Methylacidimicrobium sp. AP8: one gene and its partners. Each later gene encodes a partner of the first gene's protein in a complex. Links are inferred from orthologs where the notes say so. Each region holds a gene or a part of one and is shown in the gene's direction. Other genes may lie near its edges.

Evidence for each region. The genes of interacting proteins can lie anywhere in the genome.
Region 2: the proteins of MTHMO_RS10130 (region 1) and MTHMO_RS08690 are in contact, whole or in part, in a cryo-EM structure (PDB 6KHJ), measured with the Thermosynechococcus vestitus proteins. The link is inferred for Methylacidimicrobium sp. AP8 from one-to-one orthologs. Residues at the interface, in WP_126986108.1 of Thermosynechococcus vestitus: Gly6, Tyr7, Glu8, Tyr9, Phe10, Gly12, Phe13, Leu14, Ile16, Cys17, Ser18, Pro21, Ala24, Leu25, Ala27, Ser28, Leu31, Arg32, Pro33, Ser35, Arg40, Leu41, Thr42, Thr43, Tyr44, Glu45, Ile51, Gly53, Ala54, Trp55; in WP_126985484.1 of Thermosynechococcus vestitus: Gln8, Lys26, Trp29, Leu30, Pro33, Met34, Met37, Leu38, Leu83, Ile84, Phe85, Lys86, Glu87, Asp88, Val89, Leu90, Pro91, Ala92, Thr100, Ala104, Val107, Ile108, Phe111, Leu112, Tyr114, Ile115, Ile125, Ser126, Leu128, Phe133.
Region 3: the proteins of MTHMO_RS10130 (region 1) and nuoD are in contact, whole or in part, in a cryo-EM structure (PDB 6ZJN), measured with the Thermus thermophilus proteins. The link is inferred for Methylacidimicrobium sp. AP8 from one-to-one orthologs. Residues at the interface, in WP_096411116.1 of Thermus thermophilus: Glu45, Ser46, Asn48, Pro50, Ala51, Gly52, Glu53; in WP_223903221.1 of Thermus thermophilus: Met26, Thr27, Asn29, Gly31, Pro32, His34.

Annotation. Positions count from the first base shown.
Region 1 is NZ_LR797830.1:2,166,629-2,173,961, reverse strand. What follows is about bases 1-2,899. They hold MTHMO_RS10130 (NADH-quinone oxidoreductase subunit A), read left to right. Parts: upstream 1-1,210; coding sequence 1,211-1,588; downstream 1,589-2,899. Other genes in these bases: MTHMO_RS10115 (RidA family protein), read right to left, coding at 2,525-2,899; pyrE (orotate phosphoribosyltransferase), read right to left, coding at 1,974-2,519; MTHMO_RS10125 (multidrug efflux SMR transporter), read right to left, coding at 1,619-1,960; thpR (RNA 2',3'-cyclic phosphodiesterase), read right to left, coding at 524-1,087; purB (adenylosuccinate lyase), read right to left, coding at 1-476. Outside these bases: more of MTHMO_RS10115, read right to left, coding at 2,900-2,905; MTHMO_RS10110 (MarC family protein), read left to right, coding at 3,017-3,649; MTHMO_RS10105 (anthranilate synthase component I family protein), read left to right, coding at 3,681-4,826; hprK (HPr(Ser) kinase/phosphatase), read left to right, coding at 4,823-5,788; MTHMO_RS10095 (HPr family phosphocarrier protein), read left to right, coding at 5,797-6,120; ptsP (phosphoenolpyruvate--protein phosphotransferase), read left to right, coding at 6,271-7,333. UniProt on the Escherichia coli protein: NDH-1 shuttles electrons from NADH, via FMN and iron-sulfur (Fe-S) centers, to quinones in the respiratory chain. The immediate electron acceptor for the enzyme in this species is believed to be ubiquinone.
Region 2 is NZ_LR797830.1:1,855,302-1,859,722, reverse strand. What follows is about bases 785-3,775. They hold MTHMO_RS08690 (complex I subunit 1 family protein), read left to right. Parts: upstream 785-1,710; coding sequence 1,711-2,841; downstream 2,842-3,775. Other genes in these bases: MTHMO_RS08680 (BtpA/SgcQ family protein), read right to left, coding at 3,666-3,775; MTHMO_RS08685 (L,D-transpeptidase), read right to left, coding at 2,854-3,669; MTHMO_RS08695 (molybdopterin-dependent oxidoreductase), read left to right, coding at 785-1,701. Outside these bases: more of MTHMO_RS08695, read left to right, coding at 19-784; more of MTHMO_RS08680, read right to left, coding at 3,776-4,421. UniProt on the Escherichia coli protein: NDH-1 shuttles electrons from NADH, via FMN and iron-sulfur (Fe-S) centers, to quinones in the respiratory chain. The immediate electron acceptor for the enzyme in this species is believed to be ubiquinone.
Region 3 is NZ_LR797830.1:1,860,181-1,864,580, reverse strand. Bases 785-3,754 are described here. They hold nuoD (NADH dehydrogenase (quinone) subunit D), read left to right. Parts: upstream 785-1,638; coding sequence 1,639-2,871; downstream 2,872-3,754. Other genes in these bases: nuoF (NADH-quinone oxidoreductase subunit NuoF), read left to right, coding at 3,460-3,754; MTHMO_RS08705 (NAD(P)H-dependent oxidoreductase subunit E), read left to right, coding at 2,891-3,448; MTHMO_RS08715 (NADH-quinone oxidoreductase subunit C), read left to right, coding at 1,055-1,642; nuoB (NADH-quinone oxidoreductase subunit NuoB), read left to right, coding at 785-990. Also shown: hisC (histidinol-phosphate transaminase), read right to left, coding at 1-65; more of nuoB, read left to right, coding at 481-784; more of nuoF, read left to right, coding at 3,755-4,400.

The DNA of each region.
Region 1 (7,333 bases):
TCGTACATCAAGGCCAGCTTGAGGCCGTAGGTGATCGGCTCGGCATGGACGCCGTGCGTCCGGCCGATCATGGGCACGAAAGCATAGCGGCGTGCCTGCTCCCCGATCGTGATCCGGAGGGCGAGCAGGTCCTGGTGAAGGAGATCGCAGGCCGCGCGAAGCTGAAGAGCGAGGGCGGTGTCGAGAATGTCCGAGGACGTGAGGCCATGGTGCAGCCAGCGGCCCGCCGGTCCGGCGTGCGCGGCGATCTCTTCCAGGAAGGCGAGGATCTCGTGTTGGGTCTGCTCTTCCCGTTTCTGGACTTCGGCCAAGGAAAAGCTGACCCGTTCACGAATCCGTGCCGCCTCCGCGGCGGGGACGTGCCCCAGGCGCGCCATCGCCTCGACGGCCAGAAGCTCGATTTCCAACCAGAGCTCGAGGCGGCGCTCCTCGCGCCACAGGGCCCGCATCGGCTCTCGGCTATAACGTGCCAGCATGTCTCTTTCCGTACGGGCTTCTTGTGCAAATTACAAGGGGAGTTCGGCTAGGCCGGCGCAGGCAGAGTCCAGGATGCGAGCCGGCGGTAACGGCTGCCTTCCGGCAGGGTCTCCGAGCGGACAAGCGCCATCTCCCGGACCGACCAGTCGATCGGGCATGCGAGCCGGTGCAACAGAACCGGCTGCCGCCCGCCGCTTCTCCGCGAAGTCGGCAGAATCACGCGGCGCGCCAAGGTGATGTGCGGAAAGAACGGCGGTCCTTCCCGGCGTGGGACTCCGGCGGCGGGAAGCCCTTTCCGGAGGGATTCGACCAGATGTTCCAGAGCCGCCGAACGCTCGCTCGGAGCTAGCCAGAGGAGGCCTTCCCGACCGGCAGGCTGCAAGAGCAGCCGGTCGAGATGGAGACAAATCCTGGGGAGCGCGCAAGGGGTAACCAGAGAAATAAGAGAGTCGATCCGCTCCTCATCCACCGAAGGGAGGAAGAGAAGAGTCAGATGGAGGTTCTCCTGGGCGGTCCACCGGCAGGAGACGGTCCGTTCGAAACCTTGCGCGGCCTCCCGGAAGCGCACCTGCTCTCGTGGGGACGGCCAGAGTGCGAAAAAAAGCCGCATGCCCGTGCGCCGCTTCCTCTTCGTTCTTGTCCGTTTTTCCCAAGAGGCCACCCGTTGGAAAAGAGGAAAAACGTGCTTTCCCCGTGAGAGGGTTCTTCGTAGGGTGTCCGATTGGAGGGTAGCATGAATCTTGAGTATGTCCCAATCTTGTTCCAGACGGTGATCGCAGTCGTGGTCGCCGTCTCCATGCTGGGAGGAGCGATCCTGCTCGGCCAGCGGGGACGCCGGACCCCGGCCAAGGACATTCCCTACGAATGCGGGAAGGATCCGATGGGCCCGACGAATCCCCGTTTCACCGTCAAGTTTTACATGGTGGCGATGCTCTTTATCCTCTTCGACATCGAGACCGTCTTCTTTTTCGCCTGGGCAGTCGTCTATCGCCAGGAGCTCGCGTACGGGCCCCGGATTCTTTTCGCCATGCTTTTCTTCCTGGCCGTGCTCGGGGTAGGCCTCGTCTACGAGCTGCGGAAAAAGGCGCTCGACTGGACTAGGCACGGGTAGCCTGCCGCTTCGGCCGGTTCGTGCGGGCGCTCAACTACGGACGGCCTGGAGAGCGGTGACGCCGAGGATGATGCAGGCAATGCCGAAGAGCTTCTGCCAATGGAAGCTCTCTCCCAGCAAGAAAACGCCGATTACCGCGGTCAGCGCGGTCCCCGCTCCCGCCCACACCGCGTAGGCGACCCCCATTTCGAGGCTCTTCATGGCGTGCGCCATCAAGACAAAGGCAGCGCCGGAGAAGACAAGCACCAAAGCGGCGGGAAGGGCGCGGGTGAATCCCTGCGAGATCTTCAGGCAGATGGTCCCCGTCACCTCGAGGAGAATGGCGCCTGCCAAAAGCCACCAGCCGGGTGCCTGCATAAGAACTTCCTTCACAAGAAAATCTCCGCTATGGGCGAACTGCGGGAATGTCTCGGAGATCCTCGGGCAGCCGATCCGGCGGGAAGACCTCGATCGGCAGCCGGAGGAGCGAAATCAAGGGGACGCCGAAATCGATCGGTTTCGGGCTCCGGTCGACCAGGCAGGCGATTCCGACGATCCGCCCGCCCGCGCTCCGGGCGGCGGCCATGACCTCCCGGATCGCTCCTCCTGTGGTCACCACATCTTCGGCGATGAGGAGCCCTTCGCCTCGGGCGACCGTAAATCGTTTCAGGAAGAGCCGATCCCCTTCCTTTTCCGTATAGATGTGGCGGCGGTCAAGCTGACGGGCTAGCTCCTGCCCGACGGGGATACCCCCCAGCGCCGTGGAGATCACGGTGGGAAAAGGGAGGTCCCGGACGCGGTCGGCAAGCGATCCGCAGACTTCCGAAGCCAGCCGGGCGTGCTGCAGGAGGAGCGCACACTGGAGGAATTGCCGGCTGTGCAAGCCGGAGCGGAGGACGAAGTGGCCTTCCAGGAGCGCGCCGGTGGCGCGCAGCTGCTCGAGCAGGTCCATGGCAGTTAGCGGTGCGCGATCGCTTCGATTTCGATCCGGCTGCCCTGCGGAAGGCGGCTGACCTCGACGACCGTGCGGGCGGGCCGTGGGGCCGGAAAGCGTTGCGCATAGATCCCGTTCATGGCGGCGAAGTCGTCGAGATCGGTCAAGAAGACCGAGACCTTGACGACATCCGCCAGGCCCAATCCCTCCTCCGCGAGCACGGCCTCCAAGTTGCGGATCGCCTGCTCGGTCTGCCGTTCGATCGTTTCGGGCAGCGGCCCGCCGTCCGGAGGCAGCGGAAGTTGGCCGGAGACGAAGCAGAGCTCTCCGATGGTGATTCCCGGCGAATAGGGGCCGATCGCAGCGGGGAGCCGGCGGGGGACGACGGCTTTCTTAGGCGGCATTCCACCTATTGATGCCCAGGGCTCCGTCTTTGACAAGTCATTGATTTGCGCCTTGCGCGGCGTGGCGGCGACAGCGAAAGTGAGAGCCGGCAGGAGAAATTGATGGCGGGGATGATCGCGCAGAAAATCGGGCAAGATTCCTTGATCTTCTTTGCCACGATCAACCCTGTGGGAGTCTTGGGCTTTTTTTTTCATCTCACCGCGGGCCTTTCCGATGCCGAAAGGAGGACGATAGCCCGGCGGGCGGTTCTCTATGCCGCGCTGGTCTTGGGCAGCTCGGTCTTTCTTGGCCAGGTACTGCTCGAGGCGATGCACGTGCGCATCGCCTCCTTTCAGGTAGCGGGCGGATCGATCCTTTTTTTGTTTGCCCTGCAGATGATCTTCGGGCACCAGCAAGAGGCGAAGGCGGCTAGAGGGGAGGATCCGGCGATTTTCCCCTTGGCGATGCCGCTGATCGCAAGCCCCGAGGCCATCCTGGCGGCCGTCCTGCTGACCGACAACAATGTGTATCCGATCCACGTCCAGATGATCGATATGGGCCTATTGCTCGGCATCTTGTTGTTCACCTATCTTATCCTAGTCGGCAGTTCCCGGATTGCCCGGCTGCTCGGAAAAGGGGGCATGGCTCTGCTCATCCAAGCAACAGGTCTGATCCTCGCCTCTCTTGCCGTGGAGATCGTGGCGCAGGGGCTGGCCACTCTCCAGGCGGCAAACGGAGCCGCGGCCGTCCATACCCGTTGGTAAGCCTTGCCTCTGGCACTGGCAGCCGCGAGCCATGAGCACGGAGACCGAGTATAGCTTCGTTCCCCTTTGGGGACGAGGCGGATATCTCCTCGCGGAGGAGCCGATCGAAATCGTTCGGGGCACGCGCGAAGAGTGGGAGCGGCTGCGCGCGGCCTATCTGGCACATGCGGGCAGCGATCCGACCGCCAGCGCCGGCGGGCTGATGGGCTCGGTCTCTTTCGCTGGCGACTTTCGGTTCGGCATCTACCGGAGGTGGCGGCGGAGTCCTGCTCCCTGGCAGGAGCAGTCCTGGCTGCGGAGGCGTCCCAAGAGACCGCCCCCCCCTCGCCGGCTTCCGCCCGCCTTCTCGCGAACCGGGCGGGAGCGCTTCGTGGCCATGGTCCGGCAGGCGCAGGAGTATATCCGGTCGGGAGACATCTACGTGGTCAACCTCGCCCGCCGGCTCCGATGGGAGCTTTCCGCCGATCCTTTCCGCCTCTGGGAGTGCTTGCTCGCGCAGGATCGTCCTGCGGGCCGGGGCTTTCTCAAGACCGAAAGCGGGTGGCTGCTCGCCGCTTCTCCGGAGCTTTTCCTCCGGATCCGGGGCAGGCGCATCGAAACACGGCCGATCAAGGGAACGCTGGCCCGTCCCGCGGGGGCCCAAGCCGGTTCTCCGGTCGCCCTGCGGGAAAACCCCAAGGAGCGGGCCGAGCTTTTGATGGTGACCGATGTCGAGAGAAACGATCTTGGGCGGATCTGCCGTTTCGGGACGGTGCGCGTCGCGCGGTTTGCGGCAATAGCGCGCCACGCCCGTCTTTGGCACCTGTATTCTTCGGTGCACGGGCTGCTGCGGCCCGAAGTCGATCCGGTCACCGCGCTCTTTGCTTGCCTGCCCGGCGGATCGATCACCGGCGCTCCCAAGCGGCGCGCCGCCGAGATCCTCTCGCAGCTCGAGCCGGAACCGCGCGGACTTTACACGGGCATTTTCGGATACATCGCTTTTACCGGAGAGGCGGCCTTCACCATGACGATCCGCTCGTTGGAAGTGAGCTCCGAAAGCGTTTCTCTTGCGGTCGGCAGCGGGATTACGATTGATTCGAACCCGGAAGCGGAATACGAGGAGACCTGCCTGAAAGCAAAAGCCGGGGAGGAAGCGCTTCGCTTGTACGTGACGGGAGGGACGGCGGTACGGGGATGACGCGGACCAGAAATACGACCGGCTCGGTACCGAGAGTTACGGCCGGAGAGTTTTTTGAGCAGCACGGTGCGGCGCTGCAAGGAAAGCTTGTCGCCGGCCGGTCGGGCTTGGGGCGGATGATCCTGGAAGGATCCGTAAACCGACCGGGACTCCAGCTTGCAGGGTATTTGAAGAATTTCGCTTGGCAGAGAGTGCAGATCATCGGCGCCGGGGAGACTTCCTACCTCCGGAGCCTGGATGCCGAGGAAGCCCGCGCGAGGGTTCGGGCCATTTTCCTGCGCAAGATTCCCTGCCTGATCGTCTCCCGCGGGATTGTCCCGCCCGATTTTCTCATCGAGGAAGCCGAGCAGACCGGCACGCCGCTCTTCCTTTCGCGCTTGCACACCATGCGGCTGATCAACACGGTGACGATCTGTCTGGAAATGGATTTCGCTCCTCGGGTCAACGAGCAGGGGAGCATGGTCGATATCCAGGGAATCGGCGTGCTGCTCAAGGGTGCGAGCGGGGTCGGGAAGAGCGAGTGCGTCCTCTCCCTTTTGGCTCGGGGCTACTCCTTGGTCGCGGACGATATCACGACCATCTTTTGCTTGGAAGGGAGGGAGCTGGTGGCGCGCGCGCCCGACATCAGCCGCTTTTACATGGAGGTTCGGGGGATCGGCATCGTCGACGTCACCAGCTTGTTCGGCTTGCGCGCGATTCGCATCGAAAAACGGGTCGACTTAGTAGTCACCTTGCGCGAATGGGAGCGGGACGAGGAGATCGAGCGGGTCGGGCTCGATCAGGACGAGTACGAGATCTTGAATATCCGGGTTCCTCATGTTACTATTCCGGTTCGTCCGGGCAGAGATTTGGCTACCTTGGTCGAGGTGGCGGCCGTCGATCAAAAGCTTCGAGCGATGGGGCATAATGCCGCGCAGGAATTCAACCAGAAGCTGACGAAACTCACCAAGAGAAGGCAATAGCGAGCGCCATGGAGAAATCGGTTGCCGACAACGCAAGCGGAGAAAAGCAAGCGGGAGTGGAGGAAGCCGAGGCGGAGGTCGTGATCTGCAACAAGCTTGGACTTCACGCTCGTCCTGCGGCCATGTTCGTCAAGGTCGCCAACCGCTTCGTTTCGAACGTCCAGGTCGAAAAGGAAGGGGAGGCGGTCAACGGCAAGAGCATCATGGGGATCATGATCCTCGCCGCCAATCAAGGGTCCCGCTTAAAGATTTCCGCCAAGGGGCCCGATGCTGCCGCTGCGGTAGCGGCGTTGTGCAATCTGGTGCAGAGAAATTTTGATCAAGACACTTAGCCCACCGGTTTCTCCATCGCAACAAGCCGCGTTTCTTCCCTACGCCTGCTGCGGATGAACGTTTCCTGCCAGGGATGGTCGCATCCCTGTCGGGGCTGGCGGCGGCAGAACGCTGCTCAGAGTATAGGATAGGCAGGCCGGGTTCCCTTCATGAGCGGTAAAGCCGAAGAATGTTTTGCGGGGGTATCGGCCGCACCGGGAGTGGGAATCGGACCCGCGTTCGCGATCCGCGGAGATTTTGCCGCCGTCCGCCGGCGACCCGTCGCTGCGGAGCAGATACCGAAGGAACTCGAGAGGCTCGAGCTTGCGTTGCTGAAAACCCGGCAGGAGCTCTTGCAGGCCAAGGAAGAACTCGTCCGCTCCTGGTCGCAGGCGAGCGACTCGCTTTTTGAAGCGCATCTGCTGGCCGTGGATGATCCTACGATCCTCGATGCGGTCAAAAGGCGGCTCGAATCGGAGAAGATCTGTGTCGAGGCCGTTTATCAGGACGTGATTCGTTCGTTCGTCGACCAAATGGAGCGCATCGATGACGTCTACCTGCGGGAGAGGGCCCTCGACGTCCGCGACGTGGGCAAGCGGGTGCTCCGGAACCTGCGGGAGGGTGCGGCGGGGGGTTTGGGGATCGACAAGCGCTGCGTCGTCGTTGCCGACCTGCTGCTCCTCTCCGATCTTATTTCCCTCGATCGCCGCCTGCTCCTGGGCATCGTGACCGAAGAGGGCAGTCAGACCTGCCATGCGGCGATATTGGCTCAATCCCTGAACATCCCCGCCGTCGTGGGAGCCCACGGCATTCTCGATCGGTTGGATGAGGAAACGGAGGTCCTGGTCGACGGCTTTGCGGGGATCGCCGTCCTCCATCCGACCGAAGAGAGGAAGGCCCGTGCGCGAGCCGAGCATGCGCGCTTCCTCACCCAGACGCAGGCGGCGCGGGCAAGGCGAGGACCGGCAGTCACGCGCGACGGGCAAAGAATGCAGGTTTCGGCGAACGTGGAGCTTCCGGAAGATCTGCCCCTCATCCGCGAGAACGACGCCGACGGGATCGGGCTCTATCGAACCGAGTTCCTCTTCCTCCGCTCCGACCGCGGGCCGTCCGAGGAAGAGCAGCTGGCCGTCTATCGAGAGGCGGCCGAATCGGCGAAGCCCAACCGGCTCGTGATCCGCACCCTCGATGTGGGCGGAGACAAGCTCCTCCCATGGCTCGCCGGCCGGTCGC
Region 2 (4,421 bases), 320 kb from region 1 along the record:
CCGCCACCGAGAAGAACCATGGCCTTGATCAAAAATCCGTTCGATCACGATTTGCCGCCGGCCGACGCCCGGCCGGTGCCCGTTCAGCTCGACGGCCAGTGGGTGGAGGTCCCCGCCGGGCTCAACGTGATCGAGGTGGCCCGCCGCTTCGGCAAGCTGATCCCCCACTACTGCTACCACCCCAAGCTTTCCATCGCGGGTAACTGCCGGATGTGCCTCTTCGAGATGGGCACGCCCAAGCTCGGCCCCGACCGGAAGCCGGTCCTCGACGGCGAGGGGCGGCCGGTGCTCCAGTGGATGCCGCGGCCGCAGATCGCTTGCGCGACTACCGCCTTTCCCGGACTCGGGATCCGGACGAGCTCCCCGCTGGTCGAGTCCTGCCAGAAAGGAGTGATGGAGTTCCTGCTGGCGAACCATCCGCTCGATTGCCCGATCTGCGACCAGGCGGGCGAGTGCAAGCTCCAGGAGTTTGCCTTCGATTACGGCAAGGGCCGGAGCCGGTTCGTGGAGGACAAGGTCCGGAAGCCGAAGCGGGTCGACATCGGCCCCCGGATCGTCCTCGACGACGAGCGGTGCATCCTCTGCACGCGCTGCATCCGTTTCGCCCGGGAGATCGCGGGTGATGACTGCCTGGGGATCACCGAGCGCGGCGGGGTCAGCCGGCTCGCGATCCACCCGCAGAAGCGGTTTACGAGCGACTACTCGCTCAACACGGTGGACATCTGCCCGGTCGGAGCCCTCACCTCCAAAGATTTCCGGTTCCGGATGCGCGTCTGGTTCCTGAAGGAGACCAAGAGCATCTGCGTCGACTGCGCCACCGGCTGCAACGTGACGATCGGCAGCCGGGAAGGGATCGTCTACCGCTTGACCCCGCGGGTCAACGAAGCGGTCAACTCCCACTGGATGTGCGACCAGGGGCGTCTGGGCTTCCATTACATCCATAGCAAGCAGCGGGTCCTCGAGCCGGCCCGGCGGGAGGAGAACCAGCTCTTTCCGGGCGAGTGGTCGTTTCTCCTGGCGCAGGCGGCCGAAGCCCTGCGCAGGCTGGAGCCCGGCACGCTCGCGATTTTAGCCTCCGCCCGGCTGACCAACGAGGAGCTCTTCCTGGTCCGGTGCCTGCGCGACCTCCTCGGCGGTCCGGCGGTGCTCACCGAGGTCGTTCCGCGGAAGGGGCAGGCCGACGGCCTGCTGCGCAGCGACGACCTCAACCCGAACAGCCGGGGCGCGCGGCTCCTCGAGATCGGGAGCGGCGGCGAACGGCTCCCGGAGCTACGCCGGCGCATCGAGGAAGGAACGGTCAAGGGGCTCTTCTGCCTCCACGAGGATGCGGTCGCCGCCGGTTTGCCCGAAGAGGGCCTGGAGAAGCTCTCCGTCCTCCTCTGGCAAGGCCTGCTTGCGGACAAGACCTACGAAAAGGCCCACTGGGTCCTCCCGGGCGCCTCCTTCGCCGAAAAGAGCGGCTCGATGGTGAACCGGGCCGGCCGCGTCCAGCGGCTCGGGCGGGCGATCCCGCCACCGGGGCGCGCCCGGGAAGACCTCTGGATCCTCCGGTCGCTCCTCCTCGCCTTGGGGGGGGAGGATCCCGGCGCGAGCAGTGCCGAGATCTTCGCGAAGATGGCTGCGGCGGTGCCCGCCTTCGGCGGCCTGAGCTGGGCGGGTCTGGGAGACCAGGGACATCCGCTCCCCGGAGACGCGCGCTAGGAATTGGCCATGGAAGCCACGCTCGCCGTCTTTCTCGTCAGCACGCTGGTCAAGATCTTCCTGGTGGTCGCCGTCCTCCTGGGGTTGGTCGCCTACGCCGTCCTGGCGGAAAGAAAGGTAAGCGCGGCCATTCAGGACCGGATCGGGCCGAACCGGGTAGGACTTCCCTTCCTTCAGGCGCGCCTGGCGGGGCTCGGGCAGCCGCTGGCCGATGCCTTCAAGCTCATGCTCAAGGAGCAGTTCGTTCCGGGACACGTGCGGAGCTTCTACTACAATCTGGCCCCGATCCTCTCGTTCCTTCCGGCCCTACTGACGGTCTGCGTGATCCCGTTCGCCGGAGTCGATCCGATCCGCTTTCCCGGCCTCTCCGTCGAGATCCCCCAGCCCGGGGTGATCGCCAACGTCGGGATCGGCGCCCTTTTCCTCTTTGCGGTCACCTCGCTGGCGGTCTACGGGATCGTGCTCGCGGGCTGGTCGTCCAACTCAAAGTACGCGTTCCTCGGGGGGATCCGCTCAAGCGCCCAGATGATCTCCTATGAAGTCGCCCTCGGCTTCTCCGCGGTCCCCGTCTTCCTGATTTCCGGGGCCTTGAGCCTGCCCAAGATCGTCGAGTTTCAGATCGAGCGCGGCTGGTTCCTCCTGCCTTTTGCGGGGAAGCACCTGGATTGGCACCTCCTTCTCTTCTGGCCGTTTCTGCTCCTCTCCTCATTGATCTTCCTGGTCACCCTCTTCGCGGAGACCAACCGAGCTCCGTTCGACCTCCCGGAGAGCGAGCAGGAGCTCGTGGGCGGGTACAACACCGAGTACGGCGGCATGCGCTTCGGGATGTTCTTCCTGGGCGAATATGCGGCGCTCATCTCCGCCAGCGGGCTCTTCGTCACCCTTTTCCTGGGAGGCTGGAGCCTCCCCTTCGGCTGGCTGGGAACGGCCTCCTCGGTCGGCACCTTTCTCCTCCAGGCGCTCGTCTTCCTGGTCAAGGTCTGCCTGCTCGTCTTCTTCTTCATGTGGATCCGCTGGACCTTGCCGCGCTTCCGCTACGACCAGGTGATGGCGCTCGGCTGGAAGATCCTGCTGCCGATCTCGATGGCCAACATCGTGGTCGTGGCCGTCCTGATTGCCGTCTTCGGCGGCGCGGTCTGACCGGCGGCCGGATCATCGCCGGTCCGCGGCTCCGACCCGCTCCGGCCGGGGCAACCGCCAGGCGGACCAGAGGCGCAGGTAATCCTCCCGGGTCAGGACCACCAGCTCCGGCCTCCCGCGGGGATCGAGCCAGCGGAGCAGCTCGACGATCTCCTCTTTCCGTAGCGCCAGGCATCCGGACGTAGGGACCCGCTCGCCGTATCGTCCGTGGAGGAAGATCGCGCTGCCGGCGCCGGGCCGACTATCCGGGTAGTTGTGCTCGACGGCGATCATCCATTCGAGCACCGGGTCCTCGATCCGGAGCCTCTCCTGCGCAAACCACTCCGGCGGATCCTCTGCGGCGGGAACGGTGACCAGGTGGTTGTAGTGGGGAAGCTCGGGGTTCTCGATCCAAGCATCCCGTTCCGATTTCCGGTGGTAGAGCTTCCACTTGGCCCCCGCGGGCAAAGAGGGAGCGGTTCCCAGGACCAGCCCGATCCGGAAGCGGCCCGCCGGGGTCCGGCCGTCCCCCTCCTCCTTCTGGAGGCCGGGCTGCGGTGGATGCAAGCCGATGCCCCAGGCGACTCCGTTGCGGCCGAGGAGTACAGGGATCGCCTCTCCCTTCTGCTGCCACCGGCCGCCGGGAAGAGTCCGCTGCCAGCGGGAAAGCCGGCCTTGCCAGGATGCGGCCTCGGGAACCAGTACGATTACGCGCTGCTCGAGGCGAAACGGCCAGAGGAGGAGCGATCGCCAGAGCCAGACGCCTCCGATCACGATCCCGAGGAGGAGCGCCGCGAAGGCCGTCCGGCGGAGCGGGCCGGCGGACGGCAGCCATGGAGGGAGCCTCATCCCGTGCGGTGGAAGAGGAGGGCGAGCCGGCGGACCTTCTCCCTGTCGACCGGAGATTCGATGCCGCCCTCCTTCACGGAGCTCCCCACCAGGAAACCGTCGGCCGCCGGAAGGTAGCGCGCCAGGTTCCCCTCGGAGATCCCGCTTCCGACCAGGACCGGCGTGCAGGGGAGAGCGCTCCGGACCCGCTCGATCTCCTCCGGCGAGGCCTCGGAGCCGGTTCGGGGCCCGGTGAGGATGAGGGCATCGGCCAAGGACCGCTCGACTAGGTCCATCGCCTCCTCCTCGAGCGGGCGGGCGGCGAGAGGCGCGGCGTGCTTGACGCGCAGATCCGCCAGGATCCGGACCCGCGCCTCCAGCCGGGCCCGCTCGCGCAGGAGGCCAGCCGCCTCCCCTTCGAGGAGACCCTGATCGGTGAGGAGGGCCGACGCCAGGACGTTGACCCGCAGAAAGCTCCCCCCGCAAGCCGCGCAGAGCGCGAGCGCGGCCCGCGGATCGTTGCGGAGCACGTTGAAGCCGAGCGGGAGTCCGACCTCCCTCCGGATTTCGGCGCCGACGGCGGCCATCGCGGCGATCGTCTCCGCCGGGACCGAAGACTTCCAGAACGGGACGTCGCCGTAGTTCTCGAGGCAGAGCGCGTCCGCCCCTCCCGCCTGCCAGGCGTGCGCGTCGGCCAGCGCGGCCTCGACCACCCGGTCGAACCGGCCGTCGTACCGGGGGGCTCCCGGCAGCGGCTTAAGATGCACAAGCCC
Region 3 (4,400 bases), 310 kb from region 1 along the record:
TTGCCCGGTTCGTAAGGGGTCAGCGCACGGATTCCCGGGTTGACGAGGTCTTCGAGGGTAGTCACGGTTCGGTGCGGATCTCCTCCAGGCTAAAGGTTTATTAACCCTCAGGCAAGCCGTTCGGCACGCGGGCATCGGCTTCCCCGGCTCCGTTTCCGGGAAGCAGCGGCGGAGGAGAGGGCGGAACGGGGGCGGGCGCGGGACGGCCGACTCCCGTGGAAACCTAGAGCTAGAGGCCATTTCTCACAAGCTTTCTCCTACGGCTTGCAAAACAGGCTCGTCTGCTTCGCTCCCGCTTGGTTTTCCATCCTCGCAGTATGTATTCCAACAGCTCCGGTGGGAAACCTGCGCCCGCCTCGCACCCAAGCCCATTTGCGGCGCCTCGGCTACGAAATTTGTGAGAAATGGCCGCTATGGGCCTTCATTCTTCCCGGACCTTTTTGCTTGCCGCCAGATGCTTCCTCATTAGATTGGTCGTACATGGCCCAGACGCAAGAGCTCGGTTACAACTCCAAGGTCGAGGGGGACGTCGTCCTGACGACCGTGGATTCCGCGATCAACTGGATGCGGAAAAACTCCCTCTGGCCGATGCCGATGGGGCTGGCCTGCTGCGCCATCGAGCTCATGGCGGCTTCGTGCGCGCGTTTCGACATCGCTCGCTTCGGCGCCGAGGTGATGCGGTTTTCCCCCCGGCAAGCGGACCTGATGATCGTGGCCGGGACCGTGACCTACAAGATGGCCTACGCAGTGAAGCGGATCTACGACCAGATGCCGGAACCGAAGTGGGTGATCGCGATGGGAGCTTGCGCTTCGAGCGGGGGCATGTACCGGAGCTACGCGGTCCTTCAGGGCATCGACCGGCTCATTCCCGTCGACGTGTACATCTCCGGCTGCCCTCCCCGGCCGGAGGCGCTGCTCGACGGGCTTCTGCGGATCCAAGCCAAGATCGACGGCGAGCCCGCGCTCCGTCGCCTCAAGCAGGTCGCCTGACCGGAGACGGCGATCGATCGGGCCCGAGCGTGCAGGGATCCCTATTGCCGGGCGGATTTAGACAATGACGAAACGGGAAGCGGTCGAGAACCTTCGTTCGAACCTGGGGGCCAAGATCCTCGGGGTGGATGAGTTCCGGGGCGAGACGACGGTCCGGCTGGACCTTTCGGGGATCGTGGATGCGGCGCGGCTTCTCAAGCAGATAGGCTACCGGATGTTACTCGACATGACGGCCGTCGACCACCTGGGGGAAGAGCCCCGGTTCGAGATGGTCTACCATTTCTTCTCGGACGCGACCGGCGAGCACCTGCGGCTCAAGGGGAGGGTGGGAGGCGAGGAGCCGACCGTGCCGTCGCTCACGGGGGTCTACGCCACCGCGGATTGGCAGGAGCGCGAGGCTTTCGACATGATGGGGATCCGATTCGCCGGCCATCCCGACCTCCGGCGGATCCTGATGTGGGAGGGATATCCGTTCCATCCGCTGCGCAAGGATTTCCCGTTGGAAGGGAAGGCGAGCGACGCCGGCGCGGTCGCCTTTAGCGAGCCGGCCCCGATGGACGGAGGTCCTTTTGTCACGCTTCCGGCCAAGGAGAGCGAAAAACGAGAGCCGCGGGCCCATCCTGCGGATGAACTGGAGGAGGTGCAGGGATGACGGGTCAGGCGAGTCTGGTTACGGAGAGAATTCCGCTTGGCGAGGATCTTTCGGATGCTCCGGCCGGCGAGCGGCTCATCGTCAATGTGGGGCCGTCCCATCCGAGCACCCACGGCGTGCTCCAGATCCTGGTCGAGCTCGACGGGGAGACCGTGGTCAAGGCAGACCCGGTGATCGGCTACCTCCACCGGGGGGATGAGAAGATCGCCGAGAACATGCACTACAACCAGTTCATCCCCTACACCGATCGCCTCGACTACCTGGCGCCGCTGGCGAACAACGTCGCCTACGCCTGCGCCGTCGAAAAGCTGATGGGATGGACCGTGCCGCCGCGCTGCCAGGTAATCCGGGTGATCTGTTGCGAGCTGGCCCGCATCTCCTCCCACCTGCTCGGCTTGGGCGCCTTCGCCATGGACTGCGGGGCGGTTTCGGTCTTCCTCTACACCTTCACCGAGCGGGAAAAGATCTACTCGCTGATCGAGGAGCTGACCGGCGCCCGGTTCACGACCACCTATACGCGGATCGGGGGTCTGGCCCGCGACCTGCCCGACGGCTGGGTCGGGCGGGCGCAGGCGTTTGTCGATCAGTTCGGCGCCCGCGTCGATGAGATCGACAAGCTGCTTTGCCGCAACCGGATTTTCGTCGACCGGACCAAGGACGTGGGCGTGATCTCCGCGGCCGATGCGCTCGACTACGGACTTACCGGCCCAAACCTCCGGGCCTCCGGAGTCGATCTCGATCTGCGCAAGAAGCTCCCCTACCTCGGGTACGAGCAGTACGACTTCGAGGCGGTCGTCGGGAGCGCCGGCGATTGCTACGATCGGTTCGTGGTGCGGTTGGAGGAGATGCGCCAGAGCCGGAGGATCCTGCAGCAGGCGCTCTCCCGGATCCCGGACGGCCCGATCTGCGTCGACGAGGTGCGCAGCTACCTCCCGCCGAAGTCGGCGGTTCTCACGAAGATGGAAGAGCTGATCCAGCACTTTATGATCGTCACCGAGGGGATCTCGGCGCCCCCCGGAGAGGTCTACTTCGGGGCGGAGAACCCGAAGGGAGAGCTCGGGTTCTACATCGTCAGCAAGGGCGGCGGGGTTCCCCACCGGCTGAAGATCCGGGCTCCGAGCTTCATGAACCTGAGCATACTCCCCAAGCTTCTCCCGGGCCACCTGATGGCGGACGTGGTGGCGATCCTCGGAAGCCTCGATTTCGTCATGGGGGAGTGCGATCGCTAGCGCGGGAGGACGATCCGGCATGGTAGAACCTGAACAGCCCCTGCTGCCCGGCGACGAAGTGCCGAGCGCCGAATTCGAGCGGAAGGCCGACGAGATCATTGCCCAGTACCCCGTCTCCCGGCGCAGCGCCTCGCTACCCCTGCTTCACCTCTGGCAGGAGGAGTTCGGCTTCATCAGCGAGCGGGCCGTCGAGTGGATCGCGGCGAAGCTCGGGATCAAGCCGATCCACATCCTGGAGCTGGTGACCTTCTACCCCATGCTGCACCGGCGGCCGGTGGGGAAGACCCATTTCCGGGTTTGCCGCACGCTTTCCTGCGCCTTGGCGGGCAGCTACGAGCTCTTCGCGCGGATCCGGGAGCTGTGCGGGGCGACCGTCCCCGCGGGCCACGGCCTCTACCTGAGCCCCGACCGGTCCTGCTCCGTCGAGTTCGTCGAGTGCCTGGCCGCCTGCGGGTCCGCCCCGGCCATGATGGTGGATGAGGAAGAGTTCGAGCGGGCGACGATCGATACCGTGGAGGAGATCCTGCGGCGGCGGAGGGCGCAAAACGGCGCGGCCCAAGGCGCTGAGAAAGGTTAAGAAAGGTTCCCATGCCTCAGCCTCAAGACGGAGCGACAACGGCCAACCCGACGCGGGAGCATCGGATGATCCTCCGCTACGTCGATCAGCCCGGATACACGACCGACATCGACTGCTACCTCCGGCACGGCGGCTACGCGCAGCTTCGCAAGGCCCTCTCCATGGACCCGGCGGCGATCGTAGGGGAGGTCAAGGCGTCCGGCCTGCGGGGAAGGGGTGGCGCCGGGTTCCCGACGGGCACCAAGTGGGGCTTCATCGACCACACGAAGAACCGGAAGCCGGTCTACCTGCTCTGCAACGCGGACGAATCCGAGCCCGGAACCTTCAAGGACCGCCAGATCATCTATAAGGATCCCCACCAGCTGATCGAGGGGATGATCATCTCCTGCTATGCCAATCGCGCCCACCTGGGCTACATCTACATCCGCGGCGAGATGGCGCGGGGGGCCAAGATCCTGGAGCGGGCGCTGGCGGAGGCCCGCGAGAGGAACTTCCTGGGAGCCAACATTCTCGGCAGCGGGTACGATCTCGAGATCTTCGTCTTCCGGGGTGCCGGCGCCTACATCTGCGGCGAGGAGACGGGCTTGATCGAATCGCTTGAGGGGAAGCGGGCGTATCCGCGGATCAAGCCGCCGTATTTCCCGGCCGCGTTGGGCCTCTATCTCTGTCCGACGATCGTCAACAACGTCGAGACCCTCTGCCACGTGAAGCATATCGTGGAGATGGGCGGCGCGGAGTACGCCAAGATCGGCACTCCGAACAACACGGGCACCCGGATCTGGTGTGTGAGCGGCGACGTCCGCCGGCCCGGCTACTTCGAGTACGACTGCGGAGCGATCACGATGGGCGAGCTGCTCTACGACGTCTGCGGCGGCATCCGCGACGGCAACCGCCTCAAGGCGTTGATTCCCGGCGGCTCCTCGGCCAAGGTGCTGCGCGCGGGCGAGGTCTA